DNA from 3 places in the Desulfobacula phenolica genome. Region 2 is predicted to be linked to each of the others. Evidence: riboswitches for the same ligand, from Rfam matches in the RefSeq annotation. Region 2 holds a riboswitch; each other region holds the start of a gene.
What was found. A riboswitch is a leader RNA that binds a small molecule or an ion and turns the genes downstream of it on or off. The one in region 2 is predicted to bind cobalamin.

Region 1 (4,441 bases), on a different contig from region 2:
CAGTTCCCCCATCTTTGAGTGGCCTCCGGCATTTTCCACCAATTGCCCTTCGCCTTGAACCACCATAATATTATCGGTTCCCGTACCGGTTGCCGCATTAATTAAAGGCGTATAGCTGCTTCGGATATCCATGTCTTCAAGAGCTGCGGTTTTGGCCTCAGTGCCTGCAATGATGGCCCGGGTCATGGCTCTTGTTGAAAGACGCATATTTGTCATTATAATAACGTTAATTGTGCCGGGTTCATAAAAGTCGCCTGTATCCTTTGACATGCGAACCGCATTGGACATGACACCGGCAGTAACCAGGGCTACAACTTTCATCTCTTTGAAGACTTTTGTTTTCACGCTCAGGTTATCCATGTCTGCCCCGGTCATTAAAAAACTGGCTGTTTGTTGGTTTTTCCCCATGGCTTTTAATATGGATGACCGGATATGCTCTATGCCCAGGTGATGTCCCGGCGCCCAGGTTGGCGGGGGAGAATAATGATTTCCCACCGTCAGGATATGATCTCGTTGACCTTCAAGAGTGGAAATAATGGTTTGATCCTTTTGAAAATCCACCACCAGGGTTTTGTTTTCAAAATCATAAATATGACTATAATTGATTGAAGCTGACTTTATATAGTCAAGATCAATTTCAAACGGTTTGGACCGGGTTATGGTTATGGGTAAAATCGTGTTTTTTGCTTTGGCAAACTCATCAGTATAAATCATTGAAGAAAGCCATGATACAAAATAACCTGTATGTGTGGAGGCCCTGCAGGTCAGGTCACAGGGAAAATAATAGATCTGTCCTTTTTTTACAGCATCCACATCTTTCCAGCCGGGTTTTGAGAAAAATTTTTTGGCAGCCTCTTTGTCAGGCCCGCAGCCATAAATCACCTGTGGGTTAAATTTTATCCATTCTTGTTTTGTAACGGAAACAATACTTCCTTTTTTGCCAAAATCAGGGGCAATTCCCCCGGCTGCACGGATAATCCGGGTTTGAAAGGAATCTGTGCCAGGAGTCATGATCGTATTTTTGCCCATGAGCCGTATGACGCGTTTGTGTTTTAAATGATTAATTTTAGCTAATTTTTGTTTTATATGATTCAGTTCTGCCTTGTTTTTTTTAATGATCTTTTGAGCTGCTTGTTCGCGGTTAAATATTTTTCCTAAAACCTCTATATTTTTATAAGCACTTTCAATGGTTGTTGTATCAAAAATAAATATTTTGCATTCAGTGTTTTGAAATTTTTCAATGATATCTTGGTGGAGGGTGGAAAGGATTATCATATCCGGTTTTGCAGTTTTAATTTTATCAATGGACGGCAGAAAAAAACCGCCTATTATTTGTTTGTCAAAAGCTCCGGCAAGTGTGATATCGTGGTAGGTGATGGCGTGGATATGCTCTTTTGCCCCTATCTCAAAAATAATTTGGGTGGCTGAGGGCACAAGGCTGATAACCTTATGCGGAGTTTTAAAAATTTTTAAATGATTTCCTTTAGAATCTGTGACACTTACAGGATATGCAGCAACTGATGTTGTACAGATTATGAAAAGCAAGGCGGATATTAAAAGAAAAGGGTTGAACTTTAATCTTTTTTTGTTTTGTATGAGCATAACTTCCTTGGGATCGCGAATTGAATTGATGGAACCTGTGGGGGGACCAGAACCAATGAGGGGCAGGCTTGTGCTATTGTTTGTCTGCCAACATTTTGATCATAAAGAAGAATTTGAACAAAATGCCAATCATGCAAGCCTGACCCATCTCAATGGTCTGTGTTTTGATCAAACTCTAAAAATGTGCCATTACATCTTTTAAGTGCCCGACCCAGATATCAATCATATTGTCGTATTCAGCTGTTCCTTTAAGGACAACTTCACAGTTGATGCCTTGTTTTTCAAGAATTGATTTCCATGAATCATCTTCCTCTCCTGCCATATCATTTCTGGCATGGTCTCCGGCAACCGACATAAAAGGTATGAGATGAACTTTTTTTATCTTTTTTTCCTTTAACATGGTTGCTATGTCATCTATGGTTGGAGAACCTTCAACAGTGCCAACAAATATGTTGGCATCTTTTCTCTGAAGATGAAACATCAGGGCCGCATAAAAAGCATTTGAAGGGTGAGGCGTTCCATGACCCATCAGAACAACCGCTTCATTTTTCTTTCTTTTAGCAGGTATGTTTTCAATAATGGCATCTGTTACAGCTTCCATATCCTGATGACTGGAAAGAAGCGGAGATCCAATCATTATTTTTTCAATACCGCCCGCCATATTGTTGAACGCATATGCCGTATGCAAAAGGTCATTAAACTCTTCTCCCCGGATGGTGTGAAGAGATTGAACCGCCACATGGGTAAATCCCTGATCCATCATTTTTGCAAGCGCTACTGCGACAGAGTCAAGTGTTTTCCCCTGTTTTGCCAGCTTGTTTCTGATGATGGAAGAGGTGAATGCCCATTGAACAGGAATATTTGCAAATTCTTTTTTTACTCTTTTATCAATGTTCTCAAATGAAACCTGGGCTTCAGGAATACTGGAACCAAATGCAACCAGCAGAATACCTTTTTTCACAGCTTTGTGATGACCATGACCTGATGCCACAGCAATTGAAGGAAATAGCAGAAAAATTAGAAATAAGGTTAAAATTTGTTTTTTCATGTTTGCCTCTTAAAATTAAATAATTAAATTCAATGGTCCAAGGCAATAAAAAACCCCTGGACCGTTTATCTCAATTGATCCGGGGTATCCCTTTTTTTTCCTCAAGATCTTATTGTAATTCTCTTTTCCACGGAGAATACATACAATGTATCAGGCAGGTCTTCTGACTTTTGGATCATCCTGATCACTTTGCCTTCCCATCTGTTTTGCAACTGACAGTGGCTTAAGTAAAGCGTTAGTCCCCAATTACAGCGGCGGGCCCGTCCCTGATTTCCACAGGCGTTCCCTTTTAAGCAGTTAAAGCACCTGAAACATAGTCTTAATATTTAGAACTGTTCTAAAAGTCAACTCTAAACTTGAATTTTAAAAAGAATCTCAATTGGAGAATGAACGAAGAACAAATATATCAGCCTCAGGGTCATAGGCTGCAGGATAAGTTTGAATGAATTCAAGGATGGCACGATCATCAGATTTGGTCAGCAGACAAAAAACGTAAAATCTAAAGGCATAAAACACATCAACATCAGGATCGGTTAACACCTTCTCCAAAGATTGATCAGCAATCAGGGTGTCAGTAAGATTAAAAATATGTTGTATCTCATCTTTCAAAAGAAACCGCATTATTTTGACGTTAATGAAATGGGTGGGTATATATTGACGAATAGATTCCAGGAAAAAGGAGACAGCATATAGTCTTGCTGAAACACAGTGCTTTTGTTTGCATAACTTCAAATGGCCGGCTATTTTTTTTAAAAACAAATTTTTATTTTTTTTAGATAATTTTTTAAAACAGGTGGTTGCCAGAAACCGTTGTTTTAATTTTTTCATTATAGAAGGTGTCATTTTTTTTCTTTGACATCTTGCCTTTTCTTCAAATATGGACAGAAATTCTTTCAGGCTTCTCATGCCTGGCGGTGTCAACTGCTCAGTTCCGTTGTCAAGAATGACAGACTCTATCTGTACGTCCAGCAAAGCGGACAGGTGGCATAGACTTTTGTTTAGGTCATAGCCTTCCAGGGGTTTGAAATAGTCCACAAGCAGGGCTTGGCGGCCGGTTTTTTTTACGGGGAAAAAGCGTGTATTTGATGTAACAGGAATTTTTTTGTGGCCAAACGGGTACAATGCGCTGGTAAAGCAGGGAATAATGATAAAAGCACCGTCCGGAGTGATTTCCGTGCCGTATCCGTCAGTGATTGAGGGTTTTATGCTGACAAAATCTTCGTCCAGTCCTGCGGGGATTAGCAGCTCTTCAAGATCGTGCTGTTTGCTTATGGGTGTGTCGATTTCTTGTTCTATTTGTTTGATGCGCTTTTTGTTTTTTGAGGTGATGCTGACCGAAAGGTTTGAATGGTTTTTTAACAGCAGTTTTAATAAGTGCCGCTTCCCTTTTGGAACTTTTGTTAATAGACTGTATTCAAGCGGTAATTTTTTCAAGTACTCAATGATATCAGGCAAGGCTTTATCACCCGCTGTCCAGTCAAGAGGGTCAGATGCGCCGTAAAGGGAAATTTCATCATTTTTCTGGTCTGCCATATGGTTGAGAATTGTCAGTATGGCATTAAAGGAGAAGTGACGCCTGACCTTGGGCAAGGCCCATTCATTGCAACGCCTGCAAAAATTGCTGCATCCCGATGTCAATTGAAAAGTCATGGCTGTTTGAAACAAGAGATTTTTTTGGCAAGGTTTTAAATCAAGTTTTGTTTCCCATGTTTGAAAATTCACATGACCGATAGAGTCGGAAGAGTGCTTGATCGAAGCCAGAATCATTTTTTTAAGGCATGCATGATTTTT
Region 2 (4,441 bases):
TCCCAGACGCATGTTGAAATCAATCAGTGGGACAAGGTCCATTTGGGAGAGTGCCGCTTTCTGGGCCTGTTCCGCAGATTTGTGACCGGAGATGAGATACCCCCTGATGCTCGGGTTTATTGCATGGGCCACAAGTCCTGCCGCAGTTGAAATCACCCCGTCCAGAACCACTGCGGTTTTTTTGGAGGCGGCAGCCAGAATTGCCCCGGCAATGCCCGCGATTTCAAACCCGCCTATTTTTTGAAGGATCTCAAACCCGTTGGACGGATCAATGGTATGAAAGGCCAGGACCCGTTCAATGACCTCTGTTTTGTGGGCCAGCCCCTTGTCGTCAATGCCGGTTCCCCTTCCCGTGGCCTGGGCCGGTGAAAGTCCGGTGATGACACAAATGATGACGGAAGCAGCAGTGGTGTTGCCTATGCCCATTTCTCCGACGCCTACAATGTCAATGGGGTTTTGTTCATAGGCGTCAAGAAAGGTTGTCATGCCGTTTTCCAGGGCCTGGATCACCTGTTGGCGTGTCATGGCATTTTCAATGGCAAAGTTTTTTGTTCCGTTGGCCACTTTTTTAATGATCAGTCCGGGATGGGGGGTAAATTCACGGATGACGCCCATGTCAACCACTTTCATCTCTATGCCGTGGTGACGGCACAACACATTGATGGCGGCACCGCCGTTTAAAAAGTTGTCCACCATCTGGGCTGTTACCTCGGAAGGATAGGCGGATACGCCTTCCTCGCAAATCCCGTGGTCTCCGGCAAACACAAACAGATTTTTCTGCCTGATTTCAGGGTTCAGACTGTCCTGGATCAGGCTCATTTGGATTGCCAGATCTTCGATACGGCCCAGTGCGCCCAGGGGTTTTGTTTTTTCATCTATTTTGGTGGTGGCGGCTGCCAGCAGGTGGTTTGGCAGGGGGGTGATCTGTTCAATTACTTTTTTGCACAGGCTTTGGGGTGCAAGCTCATTGAGCCTTAAGTCCGGGGTATGGCTTTTTTGCGGGGTTTCAATGGTTGGCGAGTTTGATGCAAGGCTGAAATCAAGGATATATTTCAAGTGTTTTCCAGACAGCACCTCTGCCATGAGATCCGGCGCTTTTTGCGGGGCAACAATGGCTTCTATCAGCAGATTCAGCTCTTTTTCATGGGCCTGCATGAACGGCACCGCCTTTTTCATGTGAGTCCGTGTCATGCCGTAGACACCTGACATTACGGCTTCCTTGTAGTGAATCAGGTTGAGCAGGTTGGTTTCAATGTGTTGGTTCTTTGAAATCCCGCTGAAAAAGCAAATCTGTCCGGCTTTGCCCACCTTGGCAATGCCTTGGCAAAAGGCAATAAAATCCCCGCAGGTATTGATCACCAGTTCAAATTCGCTCTCATGGGTGTCTTTGTTGCAGGCAATACCGGTGGCTGCAACAAAGGGTGCAATATGGTGTATTTTTGTTTCATTTTTTTCAAGGACTTGGGGTACAAGCCCCAGGTGCCGGGCATAAAGCGCCGTGATCAGCCCCATGGTGCCGGACCCGTAGATCAGTATTCTGTCATTTTGCCTGACGGATAATTTTTCAAAGGCATTGATCACGCACCCGACCGGCTCTGCAAAACAGGCCGCATGGGAGGCCAGATCATCGGGGATGGGAATCAGGCTGTCTTTTGGCAGGACGGCATGGTCGGCAAATCCGCCGTCCGTATGGAACCCGGTGATTTTCATCTCCTGGCACAGGTTTTCCCGACCGGTTTGACAGAAGGCGCAGGTGCCGCAGCTTTTCCCTGGCCAGACAACAAAGCGTTGGCCGGTCTGATCCGTGACCACGATTTCATGGCCCAGAACCCTTGGCAGAACAAGATCCCTGTGGCCCTGTTCCCACATTTTAGCATCGGTGCGGCAGATGGCGCAGCAAAGGACGCGGGTTCGGGCATACCCTTTTTCAGGGGTGACTGTCTGTTGTTCGGCAGGGTCGATTTCAAGTTTGCCAAGGCCGGTTAACACCATTTTCATGTTATAACTCCTCTTCCGTCAGAACGAGTTTTTTTATGCAGACATTGTTAAATCCGTTTTCTTTGAGACAGAATTCATGCTGCCGGACCAGTTTCATTTGCTTAAAAGGAAAGACGCTGGCTTTTTCGAGTTTTACCAGCCGGTAATCGTCATCCTTGAACCGGATATAGCTTTTACCGGATTTGATAATCAAAAGTTCCATTTTATTATTCCCTTTTTATTGCGTCCGTTTTATTGCATTAGGCGGTGAAGTTTTTTTAGTCCTTTTTCAGGATCTGTATTTTGAGCTTTTACCCAGTTTTCAAGGGTTTCAAATGCTGTGCCTGCTTCCAGAAGTTTTGTTGCCTGTTGGATTCCGTCTTCCACATCTTTGGCTTTTCCTGCAGCAAGGAAAATCAGGCCTGCATTGAGCAGTGCCGCGTCTTTTCTGGCACTGTTTTCCTGGTTGTTGATCAGGGCGGCAAAACGTTTTGATTCGGTTTCAATGTCTTGTTCAGGCGACAGGTCTGTATGGTTTTTCACGGCAAGGCCCAGCTTTTTCGGGTCAATGGTAAACTCGTTTGTTTTTTTATTTTCCTGGATTTGCGCGCAATGGGTTATTCCGCAGACCGAGGCTTCATCCATTCCCTTGTCTGAGTCTTCAATGGAACCGTGCAGAACAATGGCATTTTGATAGCCTATTTCCTGCATGACATCTGCCACAGGCCGGATCATTTCCCTTGAATATACGCCCCTTACCCCGATGGACGGCAGGGCCGGGTTGGCCAGGGATGCGGCAATGTTAAGGGTGGACCCGAAATAGATTTGAGACAGGATGCGGCCCAATGCCATGGGGTGAATATGGGGGCTCATGCCGTTAAACAGGCCAAGACCTGCGGTTTCAATGCTTTTGGCAACAATATCAGCCGTGCATTCCACATCAACACCCAGGGCCTCTGCCATGTCAACGGTTCCGCACACTGATGTGATGGCCCTGGCACCGTGCCTTGCCATGGGGATGCCGCCTGAAGCCGCAATAATGGAGGCGGCAGTGCTGATATTGAATGTTTTAAAGGTGTCCATTCCAGTGCCGCTGTTGTCAACGGTTTTGATCTCATGGTTTAATTTTACTTTGGTTGTGTCAAGATCATAAATGGCCTCCCAGGAACCTGCCACTTCTTCTTTGGTTTCGCCTTTGGCGGTCAACGCTGCCAGGAAAGCACCCTGGTGCATGTCGGTGACTGTATTGTTTAAAACACAAACAAATGCTTGTTTTGCCTCATTTCGGGTGAGATTTTCTTTTTGGATAAGGCGGGTGATAATTGTTCCGAATTCCCTGTTAATTGTCTGGGACATAATAGATCTCCTGAATAATCACTGATTAATAATCATAATTTTATTCAAAAGGATCTTGTTCCAGCAAAGAATCCTGTAAATCAGCATTAAGGCAGGCTTTCCGACTTACGGATCATCCTAATCACTGCGTCTTCCCCTTTTAAACAGAGTGACATATTGCAGTTTTTGTCCCCGATCACGGCAACGGCTGGCATGTGACGGATTTGCACCGTCTTTCCTTTTAACCTTGGGAAGGCCATATCGGCAATCCCGGCACCTTGATACCTTAAAAAAGGTTATACCTTTCCGGGCGTTATTTTGTCAATCCATAATCCTCCTGCTGCAGCAATCTGCTCCAACTACAGCAACCTTCTTTTTTTATCGCCTTTTGTCTTTGGCAATCGCATTGTGAAATGCCGCTGCGATTGCTTTTTTGTAAAGATTGTATTAAAATTACCGAATTATTATATTGCCATGGCCGTTTATATGAAGGTCTTAAAAAAAATCATACAAAGACTTTCAATTTTTGTTGTGGGCAAACCAAGGTGACCAGATTGTACTATAAAAAGGTCAAGTTTGCCCGTGGCAGTTATATGAAAAAAAATAACCTGTGAGGATGTAGTTGGAACCGATGGATCATGAACTGCACAAGCTTCAAATAGCATGTGCTTATCTTTTTTCTCCCATTCATGCCAGGGATCATTCTTTTATTGTAAGCCTCGACCGCAACATGATTAAAAAAGCATTCAGGGAAAAAGCAAAGCTGTACCATCCGGATCTTCATGGCAATGAAACAGAAGCAATGATTTTGAAAAGAAAAGAACGTTTCATCAAAATAAAAAAATCTTATGAGTATCTGTCGCAAAGAGTCCATGATTACAGGCCTACGGATGTAAAACAGCCGGAGAATAAACCTCAAAAGCGACCGGTTGTTATTGCTGTAGGCGGAGCAAAGGGCGGTATAGGAAAAAGCTTGGTCACAGCCAATCTGAGCGTTTCCCTGTCCAACAAAGGACTGAAAACAGTTGCCGTGGATCTCGATCTGGGAGGGGCTAATCTGCACCTGTATCTTGGCAAGACCCGTATAAAAAAGAATATCAATGATTTTTTTGATAAAAAAGAGCTTGGC
Region 3 (4,441 bases), on a different contig from region 2:
GGCACCGGTTCCTTCATAGTCGGTTATATCCTGCTCACCTATATAGCTGAAATTCAGGCCTGCGGAGAAGCCGATATCGGAATTAGCAACCTTTAAACCATAGGATGCCGTCCAATTGGGGGTATACTGAAGATCTTTCTTGGTAGCGTCATCCGCATATTCGGTAAGATAGGTAAATGAACCGTAGGGCGCCAGTGTATATGACCAGTCAAGCAGGGCTCCGATATCCAATTGCAGACTGCCTTCAATGCCTGAAATGGTGGCACCTTCAACATTTTCATAACGGGTAAGGTCTTCAGCCGGGATATAAGAATAATCAATCTTATTTTTAAAATCCGTGTAGAAATAGGTCATACCACAAGAAAAGGCTGCTCTTGAAAAATCCATGCCTATTTCATATGTTTTGCTTTCCTCCGGTTTAAGATCCGGATTTCCAGACCAGATGCCAAACCCCCAGGCGCTGTAATCATTAAACATGTAAAGCTGGTCTGCGGTTGGCATTCTGAATGCTTCGGCAAAATTGGCCCGTACACTTAACCCTGGTGCCAGTTTGTAGACTGCTCCTAAATTGCTGGACCAGTTGGTTTCATCAGTCTTTTGACCATCATCACTTTCGATTTCATATTTATCATAACGGCCCCCTGCCGATAGAATCAATTTGTTGTCCATCAGTTTGATTTTTGCCATGAGGAATGCCGCCGGGTTGTCATAAGTGTTTTCTTCACCGGCCATGGTATAGGTATTGCTGATGGCATAATTAGTCCAGTCAGCACCGGCTGTGATATGGGCGAAATCCCACTTAGCCGTCAGCTGTGCCTGCGCACCCTGTTGATCTGTATCTCTAAAGTAGGAATTATTGCTGCCATAATTTTCCGGATCAAAGGTTTCGTACTCATCTTTTCCATTAAAATAGCGCAGGTTCCATATCAAAAATCCATCAGCTGTTTGCCCATCATAAACCAAATCAAAGGTTTTGATGGCATGGTCCACATAATTGTCCAAATCATTATTGCTCAGATAGTCAGGATTTCCGATGCCATCACCTTCATACCCGGTATAGCTGAATCCAATTCGGTTTTCAGGCGCAAACGTCCAGCCGGTATTGAAACTAACTCTCTTTTTTGAATCAAATCCCGTGTTGTAATATTTGTCGCCATTGGCAGTGTCGTAATCATCCTGAGATGATTTTGAGGCATCAAATGAAAAGTCAAAAGCCTTGAACTGGCCGGAAGCTCCGGCTGAAGCCTGCTGATAGTCCCAGTTGCCTAAAGTTCCTTCCGCATAGAATGAAGGTTTGCCGGCCCCTTGTTTGGTAATAATATTGACAACCCCGCCCATGGCAGAAGCACCATACTGGACAGACCCCGGTCCACGGATGATTTCAATCCTCTCCACATTACCCAGCATTATTTTTGCCAGATTTCCGGTTCCGGCCCGTCGTCCGTTGATCAGAATAAGAACATGACTGGCCAGATCATTACCATGGGTTTCAGTCCTGAAACCACGGATTTCCACTGAAACAAGTGAATTGGGATATTCCCGGATCATAAACCCTTTTTTGGATAGCAAATCACCCAGATCCTGGGCAAAAGACTGCTGGATCTCTTCTTCTGTCACAATTGTAATATTGGTGGTGACATCCTCTTTTTTTTCTTCCACTCTTCCCGCAGTTACCACCATCGTGTCTAATATCGACGTCTTTTTTTCCGACTGTTCTATTTCTTCACTCCAGGCAGGCAGTGACCACATAAACAATAACACTGCAAACAACTTAACAAATCTATGCTTAAACATGAAAAAACCTCCTATAAACAAGTAAAATTGCCTGTCCGGAAAAACAAAAATCCCCGGACTGAATAATTATTCATTCCAGGGATTTCCCTTTTTTATCCTTAGATATTTGACAAGGGTCACTTCGTCCTCAAAGTTTATACCCTCTATGTTCAGGCAGGTCTTCTGACTAACGGATCAATCTTGCGCCGCACCTTCCCAACCATTTGGTCAGTGGTATACTGCAGCGTTCGTCCCCGATTACAGCGGTGGGCCCGTCCACGATTTCAACGTGGTTCCCTATTGTGCTAAATGCTTTAAGCACCTGAACGGGAAAAAATATTAACTAATAACTTTGAAATGTCAAGTTAAAAACAAATTGTGTTTATTGGCCTCAATTTTTCACGCACGTTTTTAGACTGATATTATTAATTTTCTATCAGAGAGAGCTTAATAAATTTTTAAACCTTGCCTGTCAGTTGCCTGTGTGACGGATTTCTGATACTGAATCAATTTGTTGTTTTCATCAAAAAACATGATCAAAGAGAAACAAGCCCAATATCAGGTAAAAAATAAGAAGGCCTTGTTTAAGTGTATGTTTCATTTTATTCAAATATCGAGTGTTATAGTTCTTTGTTCAGAATTTTTTGGGTAAAACACATTCGGTATTACAATGGTATAACATCCAATGCATCTGATATATGGTCGCAAAATATTTTTGTAATGCCATCAATATAACCGATGCCGTGATCAACCACTGAGACCTGGATGTCGTTTCGTTCAAAGGTTTTCTGCCAGGAGTCTTCTTCGCAGGTAAGATCTTCCTTGAAGTGGACGCCTGCCACCAGCATTAAGGGGATGAGGCAGACTTTTTTATACCCGGCAGATTTTATTCTTTGAAGGGTATCGTCCATATCTGGAAAATATTCCACCACACCTATGAATATACGGTTGCCATAGTGTCGGCGAAGCACGGCTTCCATGGCAGGGTAGGCAGTCCATGCAGGGTGGTCCGTACCGTGGCCCACAAGGATGACGGCCTCATCTTTATCTTTTGGGAACATAGGCTCAAGGGCAAGAGCTGCTTTTTCATAGTCATTGTAAGAGGTCAGCAGGGGCAGGCCAATGGAGGAGCGGATATTTGCATGGCTTCTTTCCGTGACTAAGCGGTCGAATTCATGACCGCAGATCATGTGCAGTGATTGCATGACAACCCATTGGTGGCCCTGCTCGGCAAAAATTTGGGCCATTTCAATGGGATCTTTTAAATCAAGCTGTTTTTTGCGTTTCATGGTGCATTTTACCATTCTCGAGGAATAGGCCCAGTGAATTTTATGTTCCGGAAATTTGGCATTAAACACCTGGCCCATTTTTTCATAGGTTGAAAATGCCCGTTCAGTGGTGCCGAATGCAGTTAAAATAATGGGAACATCTTTATTTGTATTCTTTTTACTGGTCATTGCTGTAATATCCTTTTTTTGTTTTTTGAAACTGCCGCCTGATGAACAAAATTATGATTTCACATTACCTGACAGTTCTTTTTTGTTTGCATTGCCTTGATCAAGGCAATGGCTTTTTGGGCGGACTTTTGCTGTTTTTTATACCTGGATGCCTTTAAAAAAGCCTTCTGCGACCGGGTAAGCTGGTGATCATTCATGGCGCAATACCCAAGCATTAGCCATACCTGGCCCGGGGTATCGTTTTTTGAGGCCGTCTTTTGTTCAAGCATTTTTTTTGCCAGCGTTTCATATGCGTCTGCTGCCTTTGCATATTCTTTTTTGTTATACAGGATTTGGGCTTTTATCCTGAGCAGTTTAATGTCCTGACAAGCGGACAGTCCTTTATCAATCCATTCCAGAGCTTTGTCCTGATCATAGGCCATGGTAAAGGCCCGGCTTATTTTTGCAATATTTTTTTGATCCTGTTTCTCTTTTAATGCAGCCGTGTAAAAAGATGCAGCCTTGGCCGGCACATCCAGGGAAAGATACAGGTCTGCCGCCAGCAAAAGCTCTTTACGGGTCATGGGAGTCAAGTAGCCGTAAATGACCAGGGCGGATAATCCCTGCTTGAACTGGTTGTTTCCCAGATGGATATGGCTCAGCGCCTTCCACCATTTTGGTTCCAGGGTATCCGTCCGGGTCAGAAAATCAGCATATTCCAGGGCCTTTTTGTTCATATTCAATGACATATACTGGTGCAGCAGAATCTCCTGCCATTTTTTTTGTTTTTCTTTTTTTGAGTTTGAAGCCAGTTGTTCAAGCCAGGGCAGGGCATCCCGGTAACGTTCAAGGGCGAAAAGGATATGGACAAGGGTTTCTTTCCAGGCAAGGGTCACTTTGTCAGGGTGAAGTTTTATCAACCGGTTAAATACGGTCAATGCCGTTGCAGGGTCGTTTGCATGAAAATTACAGACTGCAGCATAATACAGGTGAACCGGTTTTTGAGTTTCAGATGTCTGGTATCCTTTTTCAAAAGCTTTGGCTGCCTGGGCAAAAAGGCCGGCTTCATACCTGGTCTTTGCAAGATTCAGCCAGGCTGCACAAAAGGTTGGATTCTGCAGAACCGCCTTCTGAAAGTTTGTCATGGCGTTGCGGGAAAATATTTTGTTTTGTTTTCCTTCAGTTTCTTGTGCCAGTGTCAGGTAATAGTTGCCCAAAAGGAAATAGATATA

Region 1: linked by a shared signal. The riboswitch ahead of BLT94_RS12310 (sirohydrochlorin cobaltochelatase) and the one ahead of trpD (anthranilate phosphoribosyltransferase) in region 2 are both predicted to bind cobalamin.
Region 3: linked by a shared signal. The riboswitch ahead of BLT94_RS12375 (TonB-dependent receptor plug domain-containing protein) and the one ahead of trpD (anthranilate phosphoribosyltransferase) in region 2 are both predicted to bind cobalamin.

The regions. Positions count from the first base shown of each region.
Region 1 covers NZ_FNLL01000006.1:306,541-310,981, reverse strand. Annotated here, with positions in the region: gene BLT94_RS12315 (adenosylcobinamide amidohydrolase) at 1-1,602, opposite strand, end outside; gene BLT94_RS12310 (sirohydrochlorin cobaltochelatase) at 1,778-2,650, opposite strand; cobalamin riboswitch at 2,787-2,975, opposite strand; gene BLT94_RS12305 (hypothetical protein) at 3,026-4,441, opposite strand, start outside.
Region 2 covers NZ_FNLL01000002.1:367,547-371,987, reverse strand. Annotated here, with positions in the region: gene cobT (nicotinate-nucleotide--dimethylbenzimidazole phosphoribosyltransferase) at 1-1,998, opposite strand, end outside; gene BLT94_RS04110 (hypothetical protein) at 2,000-2,200, opposite strand; gene trpD (anthranilate phosphoribosyltransferase) at 2,230-3,333, opposite strand; cobalamin riboswitch at 3,407-3,608, opposite strand; gene BLT94_RS04095 (nucleotide-binding protein) at 3,944-4,441, shown strand, end outside.
Region 3 covers NZ_FNLL01000006.1:320,850-325,290, reverse strand. Annotated here, with positions in the region: gene BLT94_RS12375 (TonB-dependent receptor plug domain-containing protein) at 1-1,794, opposite strand, end outside; cobalamin riboswitch at 1,930-2,114, opposite strand; gene BLT94_RS12370 (sirohydrochlorin cobaltochelatase) at 2,439-3,230, opposite strand; gene BLT94_RS12365 (tetratricopeptide repeat protein) at 3,290-4,441, opposite strand, start outside.